4 regions of the Kitasatospora sp. NPDC057738 genome follow, and region 2 is predicted to be linked to each of the others. Evidence: riboswitches for the same ligand, from Rfam matches in the RefSeq annotation. Region 2 holds a riboswitch; each other region holds the start of a gene.

Region 1 (4,171 bases), on a different contig from region 2:
GCCGGCGGGCACCTCACGCCCGACCCCTGTGCCCCGGCCTCCCTCGTCGGGGAGGCCGGGGCGTCGACGTGTACGGGCAGGCGGGTCAGGGAGCGGTGATGCCGGGTTGGGCGCCGGCGCCGAAGGACCAGCCCTCGACGTCGCCGGGGGCCGGGTTGTAGCTGCCCGCGCCGAGGCCGCTGTACGACCAGGGGCCGCCGTGCTGGGCGTGCCAGTACGACCAGTAGGCGCTGCCGGTGGGGTTGGTGCAGGTTGTCGGCAGGCTGTTGACGGTGCAGACGAAACCCGGGAAGCGCGGGTGGAAGGCGTAGCTGAATCCGGCGCCGGTCAGCGCGGCCAGGCCGCTGGCCGGGTCGCCGAGCGCACAGCCGGTCTGGATGCCGCCGCCGACAGCGGTGAAGTCGACCACGACCGTGACGCCGGTGGTCCCGCCGCAAGCGGCGGCCCGAGCCTGCGGGGCCTGGACGGCGGAGACGCCGAGCAGACCGGCGGTGAGGGCGGCGGCCGCGGCGATCGAGCCGAGCGTACGGCGGACCGGGCGCGCCGGAGTGAGGGTGTCGCTCATCGGTGAACTCCTCCTGGTTTCGGGCGTGTTCAGTACGCGGCCGGGGCCGGGCAGGCCAGGGTGGGCGCGTCCGGGCGGGCCCCGGCGGCGGAGAGCGTGGCGAGCGGGGTGCCGGCGAGGCCGAGGACGGCCTGCGCGGTGGCCCGGGCGCCGTTGCCCGCGTTGAAGCCGGAGGCGTCGTAGGCGACCGCACCGCGCACGGCAGGGTCGGCCGAGCAGCCCTGCTGGAACTTCACCAGCCGGCTCCAGCCCTTGAGGCCGGCGCCGAAGCGCCCGCCGGCCAGCAGCGCCTGGGTGGCGAGGCCGGTGGTGTTGGCGTTGGACGTGGTCGCCCCGGCGGCCGCGAACCCGCCGTCGGCGTTCTGGTGGGTGGTCAGCCAGCCGAGGCCCGCGTTCGCCTTGGCTGTGCGGCCGGTGGCGGCGAGGGCCTGGACGGCGAGCGCGGTGGCGTCCGGGTCGCCGGTGCAGGTCGCCTGGCCGAAGGAGACGGGGAAGCCGCCGTCCGCGCACTGGCTGTTGGCGAGGTAGTCCACGGCCGCCGCCGGGGCGTCACCGGGCGTGCGGTGCAGGGCGATCAGGGCCAGCGACTGGCCGAAGGCGTTGCTGTAGTCGCCCCACTGGGAGCGGTCCGAGAAGCGGCCCTCGGCGGTCTGGAGCGAGCGCAGCCGGGCCGGCAGATCGACGCCACCGAAGGACGCCGCGTTCCCGCCGCGCACCTCGACGGCGAGCAGCAGCTTGGCCGTCGCGCCCGCGTAGGCCTCGGTGGTGCCGTCGCCGAGGTAGCCGCCGATGACCTCGGGCTTCGCCAGCCAGGCGGTGGCCTTCGCGGCGGCCTCGTCGGAGCCGTGCGAGGCCGCGAAGGCCAGCACGGCGTCGATGGTCAGGCCCTGGTCGGGGTAGGCGGTGCCGTTGAACACGGACTCGAAGTGGTCACCGTCGACGAGCTGCCGGGCCAGCCAACCGCCGGCGGCGGCGTCGGGACGGACCGTCGGCGACGAGGTCGCGGCGGCGGGAGCGGCATGGGCGGTGGCCGCCGCCGGGAACAGGGTGGCGAGGGCGAGGACGGGTATCGCGAGCGGGCCGAGGGAGCGGCGAACGGCGGGCATGGGCTGCCTTTCCGGGCCCGCGCGCAGGGGCCCGGAAGGCGTCGGCGAGCGCCGAGGGGCCAGCGGGCTCCGGCCCGCAGACCACGACGGGAGGAGGGGTGACACACCTCCGCCGACGGGTACTCGGGCTCGCCGCCGACGCGGGGTCGGCGGCCTACCGTTGCGGGTCAGCGCCGGATTCGAACCGGACTTCCCCCATCGGCGGAGTCACAACATGACGGCCCATCATGGCGATGCCCCGAACAACGGGTCAAGAGACCCCGGGCCCGAATCCCCTGTTGAACAGTGGCCTCGTCATCACCGAGCCGAGGCCGACGAGGCCGGCCAGGCCGACGACCTGATCACCACCGACGACGGGGCCGTCCGGTTCGCAGTGAGGCTCGCCCTTGGTCCAGGCCTCATGACGCTTGAGCGGGGCGGGTGAGGGCGTGCCAGCCGCTGTAGCCCCCGAGGAGGTCGGAGACCTCGGCGTGACCGTGGTGGCGCAGCAGGCTGGCGGCGATGGAGGAGCGGTGGCCGCTGGCGCAGTGGACGACGAGGGGGCGGTCGGTGGGGATCTCGTCGAGGCGGCCCGGGAGTTCGGTCAGGGGGATGTGCACGGATCCTTCGATGGAGCCGGTTTCGCGCTCACCGCAGGTGCGCACGTCCAGGACGGTGGGGGGCTGCGCGTCGGTGAGGGCGGTACGGAGCTGGTCGGCGGTGAGGCGGCCGGCGGGGGCGACCTCGTCGGCGAGGGCGGGCAGGGCGTTGCCGGGGTTGCGCAGGTAACCGGCGATGCGGTCGAAGCCGATGCGGGCGAGGCGGGTGACGACCTCGCCCTCGCGGTCCTGCGGGGCGATGATCGCGATGCTGCTGTCGGGGGTGAGGACGGTGCCGGCCTGTTCGGCGAAGCGGCCGTCGACGGGGACGTTGATGGCGCCGCGGATGTGTCCCGCGCCGAAGTCCTGGGGGCTGCGGGCGTCGAGGACGACGGCGCCCGCGTTACGGGCCTCCTTGAAGCCCTCGGGGCACAGCGGGCGGGCTGCGTTCGCGGGATCGAGCAGCGGGCGGTCCTTCCGGTTGAGGGCGGCGTCGTGGCCGAAGTAGGCGGGGGCGGTGGACTGGCCGGCGGTGACGATGCGGACGAAGGTGTCCTGGTCCATGGGCCGGCAGGCGTAGTTGGTCAGTCGCTGCGCCCCGATGGTGGACTGGCGGTCGGCGGAGAGGTTCTTGCCGCAGGCCGAGCCGGCACCGTGGGCGGGGAAGACGAGGGTCTCGTCGGGCAGAGCGAGCAGCTTGCGGTGGACGCTGTCGTAGAGCATCGCGCCGAGTTCGGCGGCGGTGACGCCGGCCGAGGCGAGCAGGTCGGGGCGGCCGACATCGCCGATGAACAGCGCGTCGCCGGTGAGCACACCGTACGGGACGGTGTCGTCGGGCTGCTCGAAGACCAGGATGCTGATCGACTCGGGCGTGTGGCCGGGGGTTTCGAGGACCTGGACGGTGACGTCGCCGAGTTCGATCCGCTCACCGTCGGTGAGCTTGCGGATGGGGTACTCGGTCTCGGCGCGGTGACCGTAGCCGATCCAGGCGCCGGTGCGGGCGGCGAGTTCGAGGTGGCCGGCCAGGAAGTCGGCGTGGAAGTGGGTGTTGATGACGCCGACGACGGTCAGGCCACGCGACATGGCGTCGGCGAGGTACTCGTCGACGTCCCGGCGGGGGTCGACGATCACGGCCCGGCCGGTGCGTTCGTCGGCGATCAGGTAGGAGGCCTGGGAGAGGCAGTCGAGGTAGTACTGGCTGAAGATCACGGGGTTGTCTCCTCCGGGTCGGGCCTCGGCCTTCTCCTGGTCGGCGAAGCCGGATTCCTGGGCGCCACAGCGCCATCGTGATACCCCCCTCGGTATATTTGCGAGCATACGGCTTCGGGAGCCGATACGGGCGGGGGTATGTCCGAACGATTTCGATAATACCCCCGGGGGTACTATGGTGAAGCCATCGAGGGGGCCGGCCACCGCCGCCGAGCCGATACGGGCGGGGCCGAGGACGCACCGGCCACGCCGCCGTACCGGGCCACCGGGCCCGTACGGACGCCCGCGCCGCCCCCGACCTGCCGGACCACTGCGGTCCGGTCTGCACCACTGGAGACACCGCATGCCTTTGCTGCCGCGCGCCCACGGGTCCGCTCCCCACGAACACCGCGCCCACGGACACCGCACCCCCGGGCGGACCACCCCCGCCGAGGCCCACGAACTCGCCCGCACCGGCGCCGCCGTGCTGCTCGACGTCCGGGAGGCCGCCGAGTACGCCGCCGGGCACGCCCCCGGCGCGCTGCACCAGCCGCTGATCGGCCTGGTCGCCGGTGTCCCGCTGCCGCCCGCGGCGGCCGGCCGGACCGCGCTGGCGATCTGCCGCTCCGGCCACCGCTCCCAGCGCGCCGCGGAGTTGCTCGCCCAGCGCGGCGTCGAGGTGCTGAACGTGGCCGGCGGCATGAACGCCTGGGCCCTGTCCGGGCTCCCGGTCA
Region 2 (4,171 bases):
GGCCAGGTCGGTGTAGAGGGCCTCCAGCGGGTCCATCACGCCGCGCTCGGTGCCCTTGCCGCTGCGGCAGGACTCGCTGAGCACGTACGAGTCGACGCCGAGCGCCTTGAAGGCCTGCGGGGTGACGCCGGCGCCCTCGTCGAAGCCGTAGTGCCAGCCGGCGAGGACCAGGTCGGCCCGGGCGTCGAGGGCGATCTCCTTGGTGAGCACCTTCTTGGAGAGCCAGGTGGTCTGCTGGTAGCCGTCCTTCCAGGCCACCTTGTCGATCCGGCCCTTGTCGTCGGGCATCACGTAGCCGGCCATCCGGTCGGCGAGGCCGAGGGAGAGCATCAGCTCGGTGATGTTGACGTCGTTGGTCACCACCCGGGCGGGCTTCTGCGCGAAGGTGAGCTTCTGCCCGCAGTTGTCCACCGTCACCGGGTAGTGGGCGGAGGCGGTGGCGGCCTCCTTCGGGGCGATCTCGGCGCCGCAGGCGGTGAGTCCGAGGACGAGCAGGGCGGCGGTGGCAACGGCCTTGGTGCGCAAGGTGGTTCCTCTGGGCAGGCGGGACGGGTCAGGAGGAGGGGGCGAGCCGGTCGAACAGCAGCTGGAGGGCGCCGGTCTCCGGGTGCCGCACCGGGGTGGCGCGGACGCCGAACACCTCGGCCAGCAGGGCGGGGCGGAGCACCTCGTGGGGCGGGCCGGAGGCGACGATCCGCCCGGCCCGCAGCACGTAGACCAGGTCGCAGTGGCCGGCCGCCAGGTTGAGGTCGTGCAGCGCGGTGAGCACCGTCGGGCCGGCCTCGCGGGCGAGCGCCAGCACCTCCAACTGGTGGGCGATGTCGAGGTGGTTGGTGGGTTCGTCCAGCACCAGCAGGCGCGGTTCCTGGACCAGCGCGCGGGCGAACAGCACCCGCTGCTTCTCGCCCCCGGACAGGCTCAGGAAGCCGCGCTCGGCGAGGTGCCCGGCCCGGACCTTGCGCAGCGCCCCGGCGCAGCGCTCCGCGTCCCCGTCGGCCGGGGAGCCGAAGCCGCGGCGGTGCGGCAGCCGGCCCATGGCGACCACCTCGGCGACGGTGAAGTCGAACTCGGCGGAGTGCTCCTGGGTCAGCGCGGCCACCCGGCGGGCCGTGTCGCGGGCGCTCAGGGCGTGCAGGTCGTCGCCGGCCAGCCGGACCACGCCGCCGGCCGGCTTCAGCACCCGGTAGACGCAGCGCAGCAGGGTCGACTTGCCGCTGCCGTTCGGGCCGACCAGCCCGACCACCTGCCCGGCGGCGGCCGCCAGGTTCACCTCGTGGACCAGCCGGGTGCCGGCCAGCTCCACCGAGACGGCGTCGACGGCGAGGTCCTGGGCCCGCGCCGGGTCGGGCGCGGCCGGGCCGGTCGGGTCGGTCGCCGTGGTCACGTCGGTCACCGGGTTCCTCCGAGGGCCTGGCCGCGGCGGCGCATCATCAGCAGGAAGGCGGGCACGCCGAGCACCGCGGTGAACACCCCGACGGGCAGTTCGGCGGGTGCCAGCAGGGTGCGCGAGGCGATGTCCACCCAGACCAGCAGCAGTGCCCCGGCGAGCGGCGCGATCACCAGCACCCGGCGGTGCCCGGCGCCGACCAGCATCCGCGCCAGGTGCGGCATCAGCAGCCCGACGAAGCCGATCGCCCCGCTGACCGCGACCACGGTGCCGGTGACGGCGGCGGTCACCACGAACAGCTCGCGGCGCAGCCGGTCCGGGTCCACGCCGAGCGAGGCGGAGGTCTCGTCGCCCATGGCGAGCGCGTCCAGCCGTCCGGCGGCGCAGGCCAGGTACGCGAGGCCGGCCACCACCGTGACGGCGGCGATCGGCACCTTGCCCCAGGTGGCGCCGCCGAGGCTGCCGAGCAGCCACATCATGGCGTCCCGGGCGGCCTCGCCGCGGTCGGCGGCGAAGACCATCAGGGTGGTGGCGGCGGAGAAGCCGTAGGACAGCGCGGTGCCGGTGAGCACCAGGCGCAGCGGGGTGAGTCCGTACGCGGTGCGGGCGGCGAGGTAGACGAGCGTCATGGCGGCCAGCGCGGAGCCGAAGGCGGAGGCGGAGATCGCCCACACCCCGAGCGAGGCGAAGGCGCCGAAGAGCAGGACGGCGTTGGCGCCGACGGCCGCGCCGGAGGAGATGCCGAGCACGAAGGGGTCGGCCAGCGCGTTGCGCACCAGGGCCTGGACGGCGACCCCGCAGGCGGCGAGTCCGGCGCCGACGACGGCGGCCAGCACGGTGCGCGGCAGCCGGATCTCCCAGACGATCGCGTACGCGGCCGCCTCGTCCGCGTCCAGCCGTCCGCCGGTCAGCCCGGCGCCCAGCAGCCGCAGCACCCGGGGCAGGCCGAGTCCGGAGGAGCCGAGGGCGACCCCGCAGAGCAGCGACAGCAGCAGGGCGGCGACGAGGCCGGCGGCGAGCGGGACGACGGGTATTCGACGGGTGGGCGGGCCGACTGCACGGTCCACGACTGCACGGTCCACGGGTGCGCCTTGCCTCGGGCCGCGGGTGCGCCGGGGCGGGCGCCGGCCGAAGGCGTGCCTGGGCGCCGTTCCCCTCGCAGTCCGCGGCGAGTTGTCGGGAGTTCAGCGGCCGGGGGCGATCGGGCTGGCGCGGGCCGTACGGGCTGGTACGGGCCGTGCTCACCGTTGCGGGTCAGCGCCGGATTCACACCGGACTTCCCCCTCGGACGCCCTGGCAGCATAACAGCCACTCAGGGCAGGCAACCCTTACCGGCCCTGGGCGGGCCGGGAACGCGCGACCGCCCCCGTCCGGCGGTGCGGACGGGGGCGGTCGGGTGGCGACGCGTCAGGCTCAGGCCTGCTTGGTCTCCCAGAAGATCTTGTCGACCTCGGCGATCAGGTCCAGCAGGGCCTGGCCGGTGGCCGGGTCGGTGGACGCCTTGGCGGCCGAGGCGGCCTTCAGGGTGTCGTTGATCAGCTGGTGCAGCTGCGGGTACTTCTCGAAGTGCGGGGCCTTGAAGTAGTCGCTCCACAGCACCGAGATGTGGTGCTTGACGGCCTCGGCGCGCTGCTCCTTGATGATGATGGCGCGGGCGCGGAAGTGCGGGTCCTCGTTGGCCTGGTACTTCTCCTGGGTGGCCTTGACCGACTCGGCCTCCAGCTTGGCCTGCGCCGGGTCGTACACGCCGCAGGGCAGGTCGCAGTGGGCGTGGGCGGTGGCGCGAGGTGCAAACAGACGAGAGAACATGGGAGTCCTTCCTTAGATCGTCTTCCCGCGCCCGAGATTACCCTTCCGGCCTCGCCGTTTCGCGATCGGGCGGCGGGCCTAGGGCAAAAGACGGACCAGGAACCGGGGTAATCCGGACATCGGACCGGTGACGGTCCGTACGGCAGACTGGGGGCGGGCGGAGCAGGAGGAGGAGTCGTGGCGCGGAGCACGCGACCGCAGGACGCCGGGGCCGGGGGGCCGGACCGGGGCGGCGCGCTGCCGTTCGGACTGGTCGACGTGGCGGGGCCGTCGATGGCCCCGACCCTGCGCGAGGGCGACCAACTGCTGGTCCGCTACGGCGCGCCGATCCGGCCGGGCGCGGTGGTGGTCTTCCGGCACCCCTTCCAGCAGGACCTGCTGGTGGTGAAGCGGGCCGCCGAGCGCCGGGCCACGGGCTGGTGGCTGCTCTCCGACAACCGCCCGGTGGACAGCGACAGCCGCAGCTACGGCGCCGTGCCGGACGAGCTGGTGCTCGGCCGGGTGCTGCTGCGGCTGCGCCCGAGCCCGGTCTGGCTGGCGCCGGGGCGCCGGCTGGAGCGGCTGCTGCTCACCCCGCGGCTGGCCCGGGTGCCGGGCCTCGCCCGCCGGCTCGGTGCCTGGGTGGAGGACGTCTAGGACCCGCCCCGGGCCGCCGCCTCCGCCTCCTGGCGCTTGCGGGCCCGGTAGGCGGCCACGTTGGCGCGGGTAGCGCAGCGGTCCGAGCAGTAGCGGCGGGAGCGGTTGGTCGAGGTGTCCAGGTAGGCGTTGCGGCAGGGCGCGGCCTGGCAGATGCCGAGCCGGTCGGCGCCCAGCTCGGTCAGGTGGACGGCCAGGCCCATGCAGGCGACCGCGGTGAAGTGCGCGGTGGCGGTGGGGGAGTTGTCGGCCAGGTGCAGGTGCCAGCGCGGTCGTCCGGCGTCGTCCAGGTAGTCGTGCCCGGAGACCAGCGGGCTGACCGGGTACTCCATCAGCAGG
Region 3 (4,171 bases), on a different contig from region 2:
GCGGCGCCGGCCGCCTCCAGGTCGACGACCTCGTCGCGCAGGGCGAGGGCCACCTGCCGGGCGGTGTCGGCGAGCGGCTGGTCGTCGCGGACGAAGGACCAGGCGAGCATGGTGACCGGGCCGGTGAGCATGCCCTTGACCGGGCGGTCGGTCAGGCCCTGCGCGTAGCCGAACCAGTCGGTGGTCATCGGGTGCGGACGGGAGATGTCCCCGGCCAGCACCGGCGGGCGCACGTACCGGGTGCCGTACGACTGGACCCAGCCGTGCCGGGTGGCGAGGTAGCCGGTGAGCTGCTCGGCGAAGTACTGGACCATGTCGTTGCGCTCGGGCTCGCCGTGCACCAGGACGTCCAGCCCGGCCTTCTCCTGGTAGGCGACGACCTCGCGGACCTCCGCCTCCATCCGCTCCCGGTAGGCCGGGGCGTCGATCCGACCCGCCGTCAGATCGGCGCGGGCGGTGCGCAGTTCGGCGGTCTGGGGAAAGGAGCCGATGGTGGTGGTCGGCAGCAGCGGCAGCCCGAGCCGGGCGCGCTGGGCCTCGGCCCGCTGCGGGTACGCCTGGGCGCGCCGGGTGTCGTCGGCGGTGACGGCGGCGGCGCGGGCGCGCACCGCCGGGTCGCGGGTGATCGGGGAGTTGGCGCGGGAGGCGAGGTCGGCGCGGTTGGCGGCGAGCTCGGCGGTGATCGCGCCGGTGCCCTCGCGCAGGCCCCGGGCGAGCAGTGCCGCCTCGCCGGCCTTCTGTCGGGCGAAGGCCAGCCAGCGGGCGATCTGCGGGTCGATGTCGCGCTCCGCGGCGGCGTCGATCGGCACGTGCAGCAGCGAGCAGGACGGCGCCACGTCGACGGTGCCGGCGAGGCCGAGCAGGGTCGCCAGGGTCGCCAGTGACTTCTCCAGGTCGTTGATCCAGATGTTGCGCCCGTCGATCACCCCCGCCACCAGCCGCTTGCCGGGCAGGCCGCCGGCGGCGGCGAGGTCCTCCAGGTTGGTGGCGGCCGGGCCGGTGAAGTCCAGCGCCAGGCCCTCGACCGGGGCCTTGGCCAGCACCGGCAGCGCCTCGCCGAGCCGGTCGAAGTAGCTCGCGACCAGCAGCTTGGGCCGCTCGGTGAGACCGCCCAGCTCGCGGTAGGCGCGGGCGGCCGCGTTGAGCTCGGCCGGGGTGCGGTCCTGCACCAGCGCGGGCTCGTCCAGCTGCACCCACGCGGCGCCGGCGGCACGCAACTCCGCCAGCAGCCGGGCGTAGACGGGCAGCAGCCGGTCCAGCAGGGTGATCGGCTGGAAGTCGGCGGCCACCCCGGGCGCCGGCTTGGCGAGCAGCAGGTAGCTGACCGGCCCGACCAGCACCGGCCGGGCGGCGTGGCCGAGCAGCAGCGCCTCGCGCAGCTCGCCGACCACCTTGGCCGGGTTCGCGGCGAACACCGTGTCCGGGCCCAACTCAGGTACCAGGTAGTGGTAGTTGGTGTCGAACCACTTGGTCATCTCCAACGGGGCGACGTCCTGGTTGCCGCGCGCCATCGCGAAGTACCCGGCCAGCGGGTCGGCGTCGACCGCCTCCCGGTGCCGCGGCGGGATCGCGCCGACCGCCACCGTGGTGTCCAGCACGTGGTCGTAGAGCGAGAAGTCGCCGGTCGGCACCTCCGCGACCCCCGCCTCGACGAGCTGCGCCCAGTTCGTCCGACGCAGGTCGGCGGCGGTCGCCAGCAGCGCCTCGGCCGCGACCGCGCCCCTCCAGTACCCCTCGATCGCCTTCTTCAATTCACGGCCCCGGCCCTGACGGGGGTATCCGTGGGCGGTGGCGACGCTCGCCGCGGCTGCGGACTTCGTGGTCAAGGGACTCTCCTTCGCGAGTCTGGATCCTCAAGTGCCCGGTGACGGCACGAGGACGCGAAGGGATGACGGACCGGACGGACGACCGCACCCGTGCGCGGCTCCGCCCGATATGGTCGCCGACCCGCCCACGAGGTCACCGGATGGCCGCGCGCGAACGCTCGCGCACGGGCAGTGGCAGGTCTTCGGACTCGCGGGCACACCCACCTCGGCCGAAACCGGGGCGGACACCTACTGGCCGTCGCTTCCCAGACCCGTCCCGGGTCCAGTGCGTATGACGGCGGTCGTTCCCACTCACCGCTGCGGGGCAGTCCCGGATTCCCACCGGGTTCCCTCTTGCGACGCGCCTGCCTGGCGGACAGGGCGAACCAGCTGCACCGCCAGCTTAGGGGCAAACCGTCGGCGTCGAGGCGGAAATCTCGCAAGGCGTCCGCGTGGTGAGACGCGGGCTCCGCGCCCGGCCCCGGGCGGCGCACCCGGGGGCGAACGGCAGAATGGCTCCCATGCGGCACATCTTCGTCATCGGCATCGGCGCGGGCGACCCCGACCACCTCACCCTGCAGGCGGTCAAGGCGATCGGTCGCACCGACGTCTTCTTCATCCTCGACAAGAGCGAGGAACGGCAGGACCTGATCGCGCTGCGTCGCCGGATGCTGGCCGACCACGGACGGCCCGGGCACCGCGTGGTCGCGGCGCCGGACGCCGAACGGGACCGCGCCACCCCCGCGTACGCGGCCGCCGTGGACGACTGGCGCGTCCGCCGCGCCGATCTGGTCGAACGGCTGGTCGCCGAGCACCTCGGCCCGGGCGAGAACGGCGCCTTCCTGGTCTGGGGCGACCCCGCCCTCTACGACAGCGTCATCGCCGTGGTGGACGACGTGTCGAACCGGGGCGGCGTGCCCTTCGCGTACGAGGTGGTCCCGGGCATCAGCAGCGTCTCCGCGCTCGCCGCCCGGCACCGCACCACATTGACCCGGGTCGGGCGGCCGGTGCAGATCACCACCGGCCGCCGCCTCGCCGAGGGTTTCCCCGAGGGGGTGGACGACGTGGTGGTGATGCTCGACGGCCGGGCCGCCTTCGCCGGGATCGACCCCGAGGGGCTGGAGATCCACTACGGCGCCTACCTCGGCACCCCCGACGAGGTGCTCGTCTCCGGTCCGCTCGCCGAGGCCGCCCCGCGCATCCGCGAGCTGCGTGAGCGGGCCCGGGAGCGCAAGGGCTGGATCATGGACACCTACCTGCTGCGACGCTCGGACGGCTGACCCGACGCCTGCCGGAAGTCCGACGGCCGGCCGGCACGCCCGGCGCCCGGCGATCCGGGCGTCGCCGACGGCGATGGCGATGGCGATGGCGGAACAGTTCCCGAACAGCCCGCACGATCGGCGTGCGGGCCTGCGGAGAACGGAGACTGACGGACCGTCAAGGGCAGTGGGTCCCGGCGGTCGGCAACACGGCAGCACGGCGGAACGGCGGAACGGCGGAACGGCGGAACGGCGGAACGGCGGAACGGCGGAACGGCGGAACGGCGGAACGGCGGAACGGCGGAACGGCGGAACGGGAACAGCGGCCCGGACTCATGCGTGCCCGTCTCCGTCCTCGCGGAGAACACGGACCACCCGCGACCGGTGTCCCGACTCCCGGATCCACGCCCGCCGCGTCGGGCGGCAGCCCTCAGTCCAGGAGCTTCGCCACCACCCGGTCGAGCGCGCGGAGGTCCTCCGGCGGCAGCGCGAGCAGCGCGTCCGGCGGCGTGGCGAGGATCCCGGTGGCGAGCGCGGCCTTGGCCTCGCCCTCCTCGGTGAGGTGGACCAGCTTGGAGCGCCGGTCCGCCGGGTTGGTGATGCGCTCGGCGAGCCCGCGCCGCACCAGGTCGTCCACGATGACGCTGGTGTACGGCGGGTCGGCGGTCAGCCGCTCGGCCAGCTCCCGCAGGGTGATCGGGCCGGCGGCGAGCCGGCGCAGCGCCCGGACCCGGCTGAAGCTCATGCCGAGGGCTTCGGCGACGGTCCTGCGGCGGTCGTGGCGCTCCAGCACGAGCGCGTACATCCCCTGCCAGACCCGGGCCGCCGTCGCGGCGTCCGTCCCGCTCCCCTCCGGGTGCCCACCGGTGTCGAGGCGCTCCATCAGGCGTCCACCGTCTCCTTCGTCTCCGTGCTTCCCTCGGCCGCCTCCTCGGCGGCGAGCCGCCGCGCCGTGCGCTCGGCCGTCGCCCGGGCCCAGCGGCCGGAAGTGAGCGTACCGGTGACCAGCACGGCGGCGCCGCAGCCGGCGATGATCCACCATGCCGTCCGGGCCGCCCCGGTGAAGGCCGCCGGGTCCGCGAGGGCGCTGCCGGCCATCAGCGCGCC
Region 4 (4,171 bases), on a different contig from region 2:
GTCGACGGGGCGAACCAACGGGCCGGCTCGGACCTCGGCGGTGGGGCCGCGTTCCGATCCGCAGGGGCGGAAGCGGAGCACCGACCGCGGCACGTCCGGGAGACGTTCCGGCGAGGACCCGCCGGCGGCGCCCTACAGCAGCGGCGTGAGCCAGCGGCGGAGCAGTTCGGTGTACCGGTCGGGAGCGGTGTTCCAGAGGGCGGCGTGGTCGGCACCGGGGAAGGCCTGGAGGCTGACCACGTCGCGACGGGCGGCGGCCAGCTTCTCGGCGCTGCCGAAGGGCGCGATCCGGTCCTCGGGGCTGTGCAGGAGAAGGGTGGGCACCCGCAGGTCGGTGCCGTCGGCGATGCGGGCGAAGTCGGCGAGGTCGACGCCGGTGCGGCCCTCCGCGGCCAGGGCCCCGAGCTCGGCGGCGACGCCCTGGAACCCGGCCCGGGCGGCGTCCCGGCGGGCGGAGACCGGGAGGTCGAGCACCGGCGAGTCGAGGATGAGGCCGCTGACGGCGTGCGGCCACGCGGTGCGGGCCGCGGTCTGGAGGGCCGTGGTCGCGCCGACCGACCAGCCGTAGAGGATCACCTTGCCCGCGCCGCTGTCGAGCGCCAGCCGTACCGCCGCCTCGATGTCGCGCCACTCGGTCTCGCCGAAGTGGCTGAGCCCGTCCGGGGAGGCGGGGGCGCCCTGGTCGCCGCGGTAGGTGACGGCGAGGGTGGGCAGGCCGAGCCGGTCGAGGACGGGGAGCACCGGGAGGGTCTGCTGGCGGTCGGCCTCGGGGCCGTGCACCAGGATCACCCAGGTGCCGCGCTTGCCGTCGAGCCGCCAGGCGGGAAGGGCGCCGAGCTCGCCGTCGGCGGTGGTGTCGGTGAAGGGGAGGCCGAGTGCCTCGGTGGGGTCGCCGAGGTGGACCCGGGGGGTGAAGCGGACCTCGGTGCCGGGGGTGAGCGTGCCCCGGTCGGCGCGGAGCAGCCGGCGGGTGACGCCCCGCTCGTCGCTGTGCAGGACCTCCTCGACGACCGCGTGCCCGCCGTCCGCCCACTCGACCGCCCAGCGGCCGGGGCGCAGGCTCTCGGGGCCGCGGGTGAAGGTGACGCGGCCGGGGGCGAGGCCGCGGACCAGGACCGGCCCGGACTTCGGGACGGCGGCCACCGGACGGACCGTCCGCTCGGAGGCCCGACGGCCGATCACCAGCACGGCGGCCCCGACCGCGGCGGCCGCCACGACGGCGGCGGTTCCCCAACGCATTTCGCTCCCCGCTCTGTTGCTCACGGACCGGACGGTGTTCGGGCACCAGTTCACCGGCGCTCCGTCCGCCCGGCCACCGGGCTGGGCCGTCCGGGTCACCCGGGCGGCGGCCCGGCGGCGCCGAGGAGGTGCCGGGAGCGGGCGGCAGGGGTGTCGGTGGTGAGGGCGGGGCGGCGGAGCCGGCGGTGCCCCGGTGGGAGGGGACGTGGTGTTCCCGGTGGAGGGCGGCCCCGCGCCGGCGATCCCCCGGCGCGTCGGCGGCGTCCGCGTGTGACCAACCCCTCCGTGACCTCGGTTGACTCCCGGTTCGGGCCCGTGATGGGATCCTGGGGCCAAACGGAGGCATGGAGAGGAAGCCGGTGGAATTCCGGCGCGGTCCCGCCACTGTCACCGGGGAGCACGCTCGGAACATCGCCACGGCGGCCGTCGACGGCCGCTGGAAGGCTCCGGGGGTGCGTTCGACCCGGAAGCCAGGAGACTCTCGCCCCCGTCACGTCGATCCAGGGCGCGGACCCTGAGTGAGGACACGCACGCGATGCAGGCTGCCCCGCCCCACCGGACTCCGAGCTGCCTTCCGCCGTGCCCCCGATGACCCCGCTCGGGCCCTCCTCCTCGCCGCGCCCGCTGGCCCGCGCAGCCGCGTTCGCGCTCGGCGCCGTCGCGGGCCATGTCGCCGACGCCCGCTTCGCCGACCCCCGCCGGGGCCATCCGGTGGCCGTCTTCGGCAGCGCCGCGACCCGGCTGGAGCGTCGGCTGTGGCGCGACGACCGCGGCGCGGGGGCCGGGTACACGGCGCTGTGCGTGGGCGCGGTCGTGGCGGGCGCGCTCGCCCTGGACCGTACGGTGGGCCGGCGTCCGCTGGGCCGGGCGGTGCTGGCGGCGGCCGCGACCTGGACGGTGCTCGGCGGCACCTCGCTGACCCGGGAGGCGCGCACCATCGGCCGCTCGCTGGCCGCGGGCGACCTCGCGGCCGCCCGGGAGCGGCTGCCGCACCTGTGCGGGCGGGACCCGAGCGCGCTGGACGGGCAGCAGATCGCCCGGGCGGTGGTCGAGTCGGTGGCCGAGAACACCGCCGACGCCGTGGTGAACGCGCTGACCTGGGGCGCCCTGGCCGGCACGCCCGGCCTGCTGGCCTTCCGCGCCGTGAACACCCTGGACGCGATGGTGGGTCACCGCTCGCCGCGCCACGCCCGGTTCGGCTGGGCCTCGGCCCGGCTGGACGACCTGGCGGGCTGGCCGGGCGCCCGGCTGACGGCGCTGCTGACGGTGGCCGCCGCGCCCGAGCCCCGTACGGCCTGGCGGGTCTGGCGGCGCGACGGCTCCGCGCACCCGAGCCCGAACGCGGGCCAGGCCGAGGCGGCGTTCGCCGGCGCGGTGGGCGTACGGCTGGGCGGGGCGCTGCGGTACGGCGAGCGGGTGGAGCACCGGCCCGTGCTGGGTGCGGAGCTGCGGCCGGTGACGGTGGACGACATCGAGCGCGCCTGTGCGCTCTCCCGGCGGGTGGGCGCACTGGCGCTGGGTACGACGGTCGCGGGGCACGTCCTGCTGCGGATGCTGCTGAGGAAGAGGGGACGGGCATGAGCAAGGCGCTGCTGGTCGCGGGGACGACCTCGGACGCGGGCAAGAGCGTGGTGACGGCCGGGATCTGCCGTTGGCTCGTCCGCCAGGGCGTGCGGGTCGCGCCGTTCAAGGCGCAGAACATGTCGCTCAATTCCTTCGTCACCGCCGACGGCGCCGAGATCGGCCGCGCCCAGGCGATGCAGGCGCAGGCCGCCCGGGTGGAGCCGGAGGCGGCGATGAACCCGGTGCTGCTCAAGCCGGGCGCGGACGGCCGCAGCCAGGTGGTGCTGCTCGGCAGGCCGGTGGCGGAGGTGGGCGCGCTGGACTACCGCGAGCGCAAGCCCGTCCTGCTGGAGCGTGCCCTGGAGTGCCTGGCGGACCTGCGCGGCCGCTACGACGTGGTGGTCTGCGAGGGCGCGGGCTCGCCCGCCGAGATCAACCTGCGCGACCGCGACATCGCCAACATGGGCCTGGCGACGGCCGCCGCCCTGCCGGTGGTGGTGGTCGGGGACATCGACCGCGGCGGGGTCTTCGCGGCGATGTACGGGACGCTGGCGCTGCTGTCGGCGGAGGACCAGCGGCACGTGGCCGGCTGGTTCGTCAACAAGTTCCGCGGTGACGCGCGGCTGCTCGCGCCCGGGCTGGAGATGCTGCACGGGCTGACCGGCCGTCCGGTGCTGGGCACGCTGCCGATGCTGCCCGGGCTCTGGCTGGACGCCGAGGACTCGCTGGACCTGTCGACGGTGGTGGACCGGGCGGACGGGCCCGGGCCGTACGGCGCGGACGTGCTGCGGGTGGCCGTGGTGCGCTTCCCGCGGCTGTCCAACTTCACCGACATGGACGCGCTCGCGCAGGAGCCGGGCGTGCTGGTGCGCTGGGCGACCCGCCCGGAGGAGCTGGCCGACGCCGACCTGGTGGTGCTGCCCGGGACCCGGGCCACCGTCGCCGACCTCGCCTGGCTGCGCGAGCGCGGCCTGGAGCCGGCGCTGCGGGCGCGGGCGGCGGCCGGGCTGCCGGTCCTCGGGGTCTGCGGCGGCTACCAGATGCTGGCGCGCTCGATCGTGGACGAGGTCGAGTCGAAGGCGGGGGCCGTCGAGGGCCTCGGCCTGCTGCCGACGCAGGTGCGGTTCGGCGCCGAGAAGGTGCTGGCGCGGCCGGTCGGCGAGGCGTTCGGGCAGCGGGTGGAGGGCTACGAGATCCACCACGGGGTGGTCACCGTCGAGGGCGGGGACCCGTTCGTCTCCGACGGCCGGGGACGGAGTCTGGACGGCTGCCGGGTGGGCCCGGTCTGGGGCACGACCTGGCACGGCGCGCTGGAGAACGACGGGTTCCGCCGCGAACTCCTGCGCGAGGTCGCCGCGTTGTCGGGCCG

What was found. A riboswitch is a leader RNA that binds a small molecule or an ion and turns the genes downstream of it on or off. The one in region 2 is predicted to bind cobalamin.
Region 1: it holds a riboswitch for cobalamin, as region 2 does, so the genes downstream of both, ACFVGO_RS27435 (prenyltransferase/squalene oxidase repeat-containing protein) here and ACFVGO_RS12085 (FecCD family ABC transporter permease) in region 2, are expected to answer to the same signal.
Region 3: it holds a riboswitch for cobalamin, as region 2 does, so the genes downstream of both, metE (5-methyltetrahydropteroyltriglutamate--homocysteine S-methyltransferase) here and ACFVGO_RS12085 (FecCD family ABC transporter permease) in region 2, are expected to answer to the same signal.
Region 4: it holds a riboswitch for cobalamin, as region 2 does, so the genes downstream of both, ACFVGO_RS15425 (cobalamin biosynthesis protein) here and ACFVGO_RS12085 (FecCD family ABC transporter permease) in region 2, are expected to answer to the same signal.

Annotation. Positions count from the first base shown of each region.
Region 1 covers NZ_JBHVJT010000057.1:11,755-15,925, forward strand. Annotated here, with positions in the region: gene ACFVGO_RS27430 (flagellar hook-length control protein FliK) at 86-565, opposite strand; gene ACFVGO_RS27435 (prenyltransferase/squalene oxidase repeat-containing protein) at 595-1,671, opposite strand; cobalamin riboswitch at 1,768-1,889, opposite strand; gene ACFVGO_RS27440 (rhodanese-like domain-containing protein) at 2,070-3,458, opposite strand; gene ACFVGO_RS27445 (rhodanese-like domain-containing protein) at 3,802-4,171, shown strand, end outside.
Region 2 covers NZ_JBHVJT010000017.1:106,275-110,445, forward strand. Annotated here, with positions in the region: gene ACFVGO_RS12075 (ABC transporter substrate-binding protein) at 1-525, opposite strand, end outside; gene ACFVGO_RS12080 (ABC transporter ATP-binding protein) at 554-1,303, opposite strand; gene ACFVGO_RS12085 (FecCD family ABC transporter permease) at 1,390-2,454, opposite strand; cobalamin riboswitch at 2,562-2,712, opposite strand; gene sodN (superoxide dismutase, Ni) at 2,801-3,196, opposite strand; gene sodX (nickel-type superoxide dismutase maturation protease) at 3,470-3,832, shown strand; gene ACFVGO_RS12100 (CGNR zinc finger domain-containing protein) at 3,829-4,171, opposite strand, start outside.
Region 3 covers NZ_JBHVJT010000005.1:124,156-128,326, forward strand. Annotated here, with positions in the region: gene metE (5-methyltetrahydropteroyltriglutamate--homocysteine S-methyltransferase) at 1-1,826, opposite strand, end outside; cobalamin riboswitch at 1,982-2,211, opposite strand; gene cobF (precorrin-6A synthase (deacetylating)) at 2,327-3,085, shown strand; gene ACFVGO_RS04505 (MarR family transcriptional regulator) at 3,495-3,947, opposite strand; gene ACFVGO_RS04510 (MFS transporter) at 3,947-4,171, opposite strand, start outside.
Region 4 covers NZ_JBHVJT010000023.1:80,433-84,603, forward strand. Annotated here, with positions in the region: gene ACFVGO_RS15420 (alpha/beta hydrolase) at 133-1,239, opposite strand; cobalamin riboswitch at 1,588-1,720, shown strand; gene ACFVGO_RS15425 (cobalamin biosynthesis protein) at 1,828-2,820, shown strand; gene ACFVGO_RS15430 (cobyric acid synthase) at 2,817-4,171, shown strand, end outside.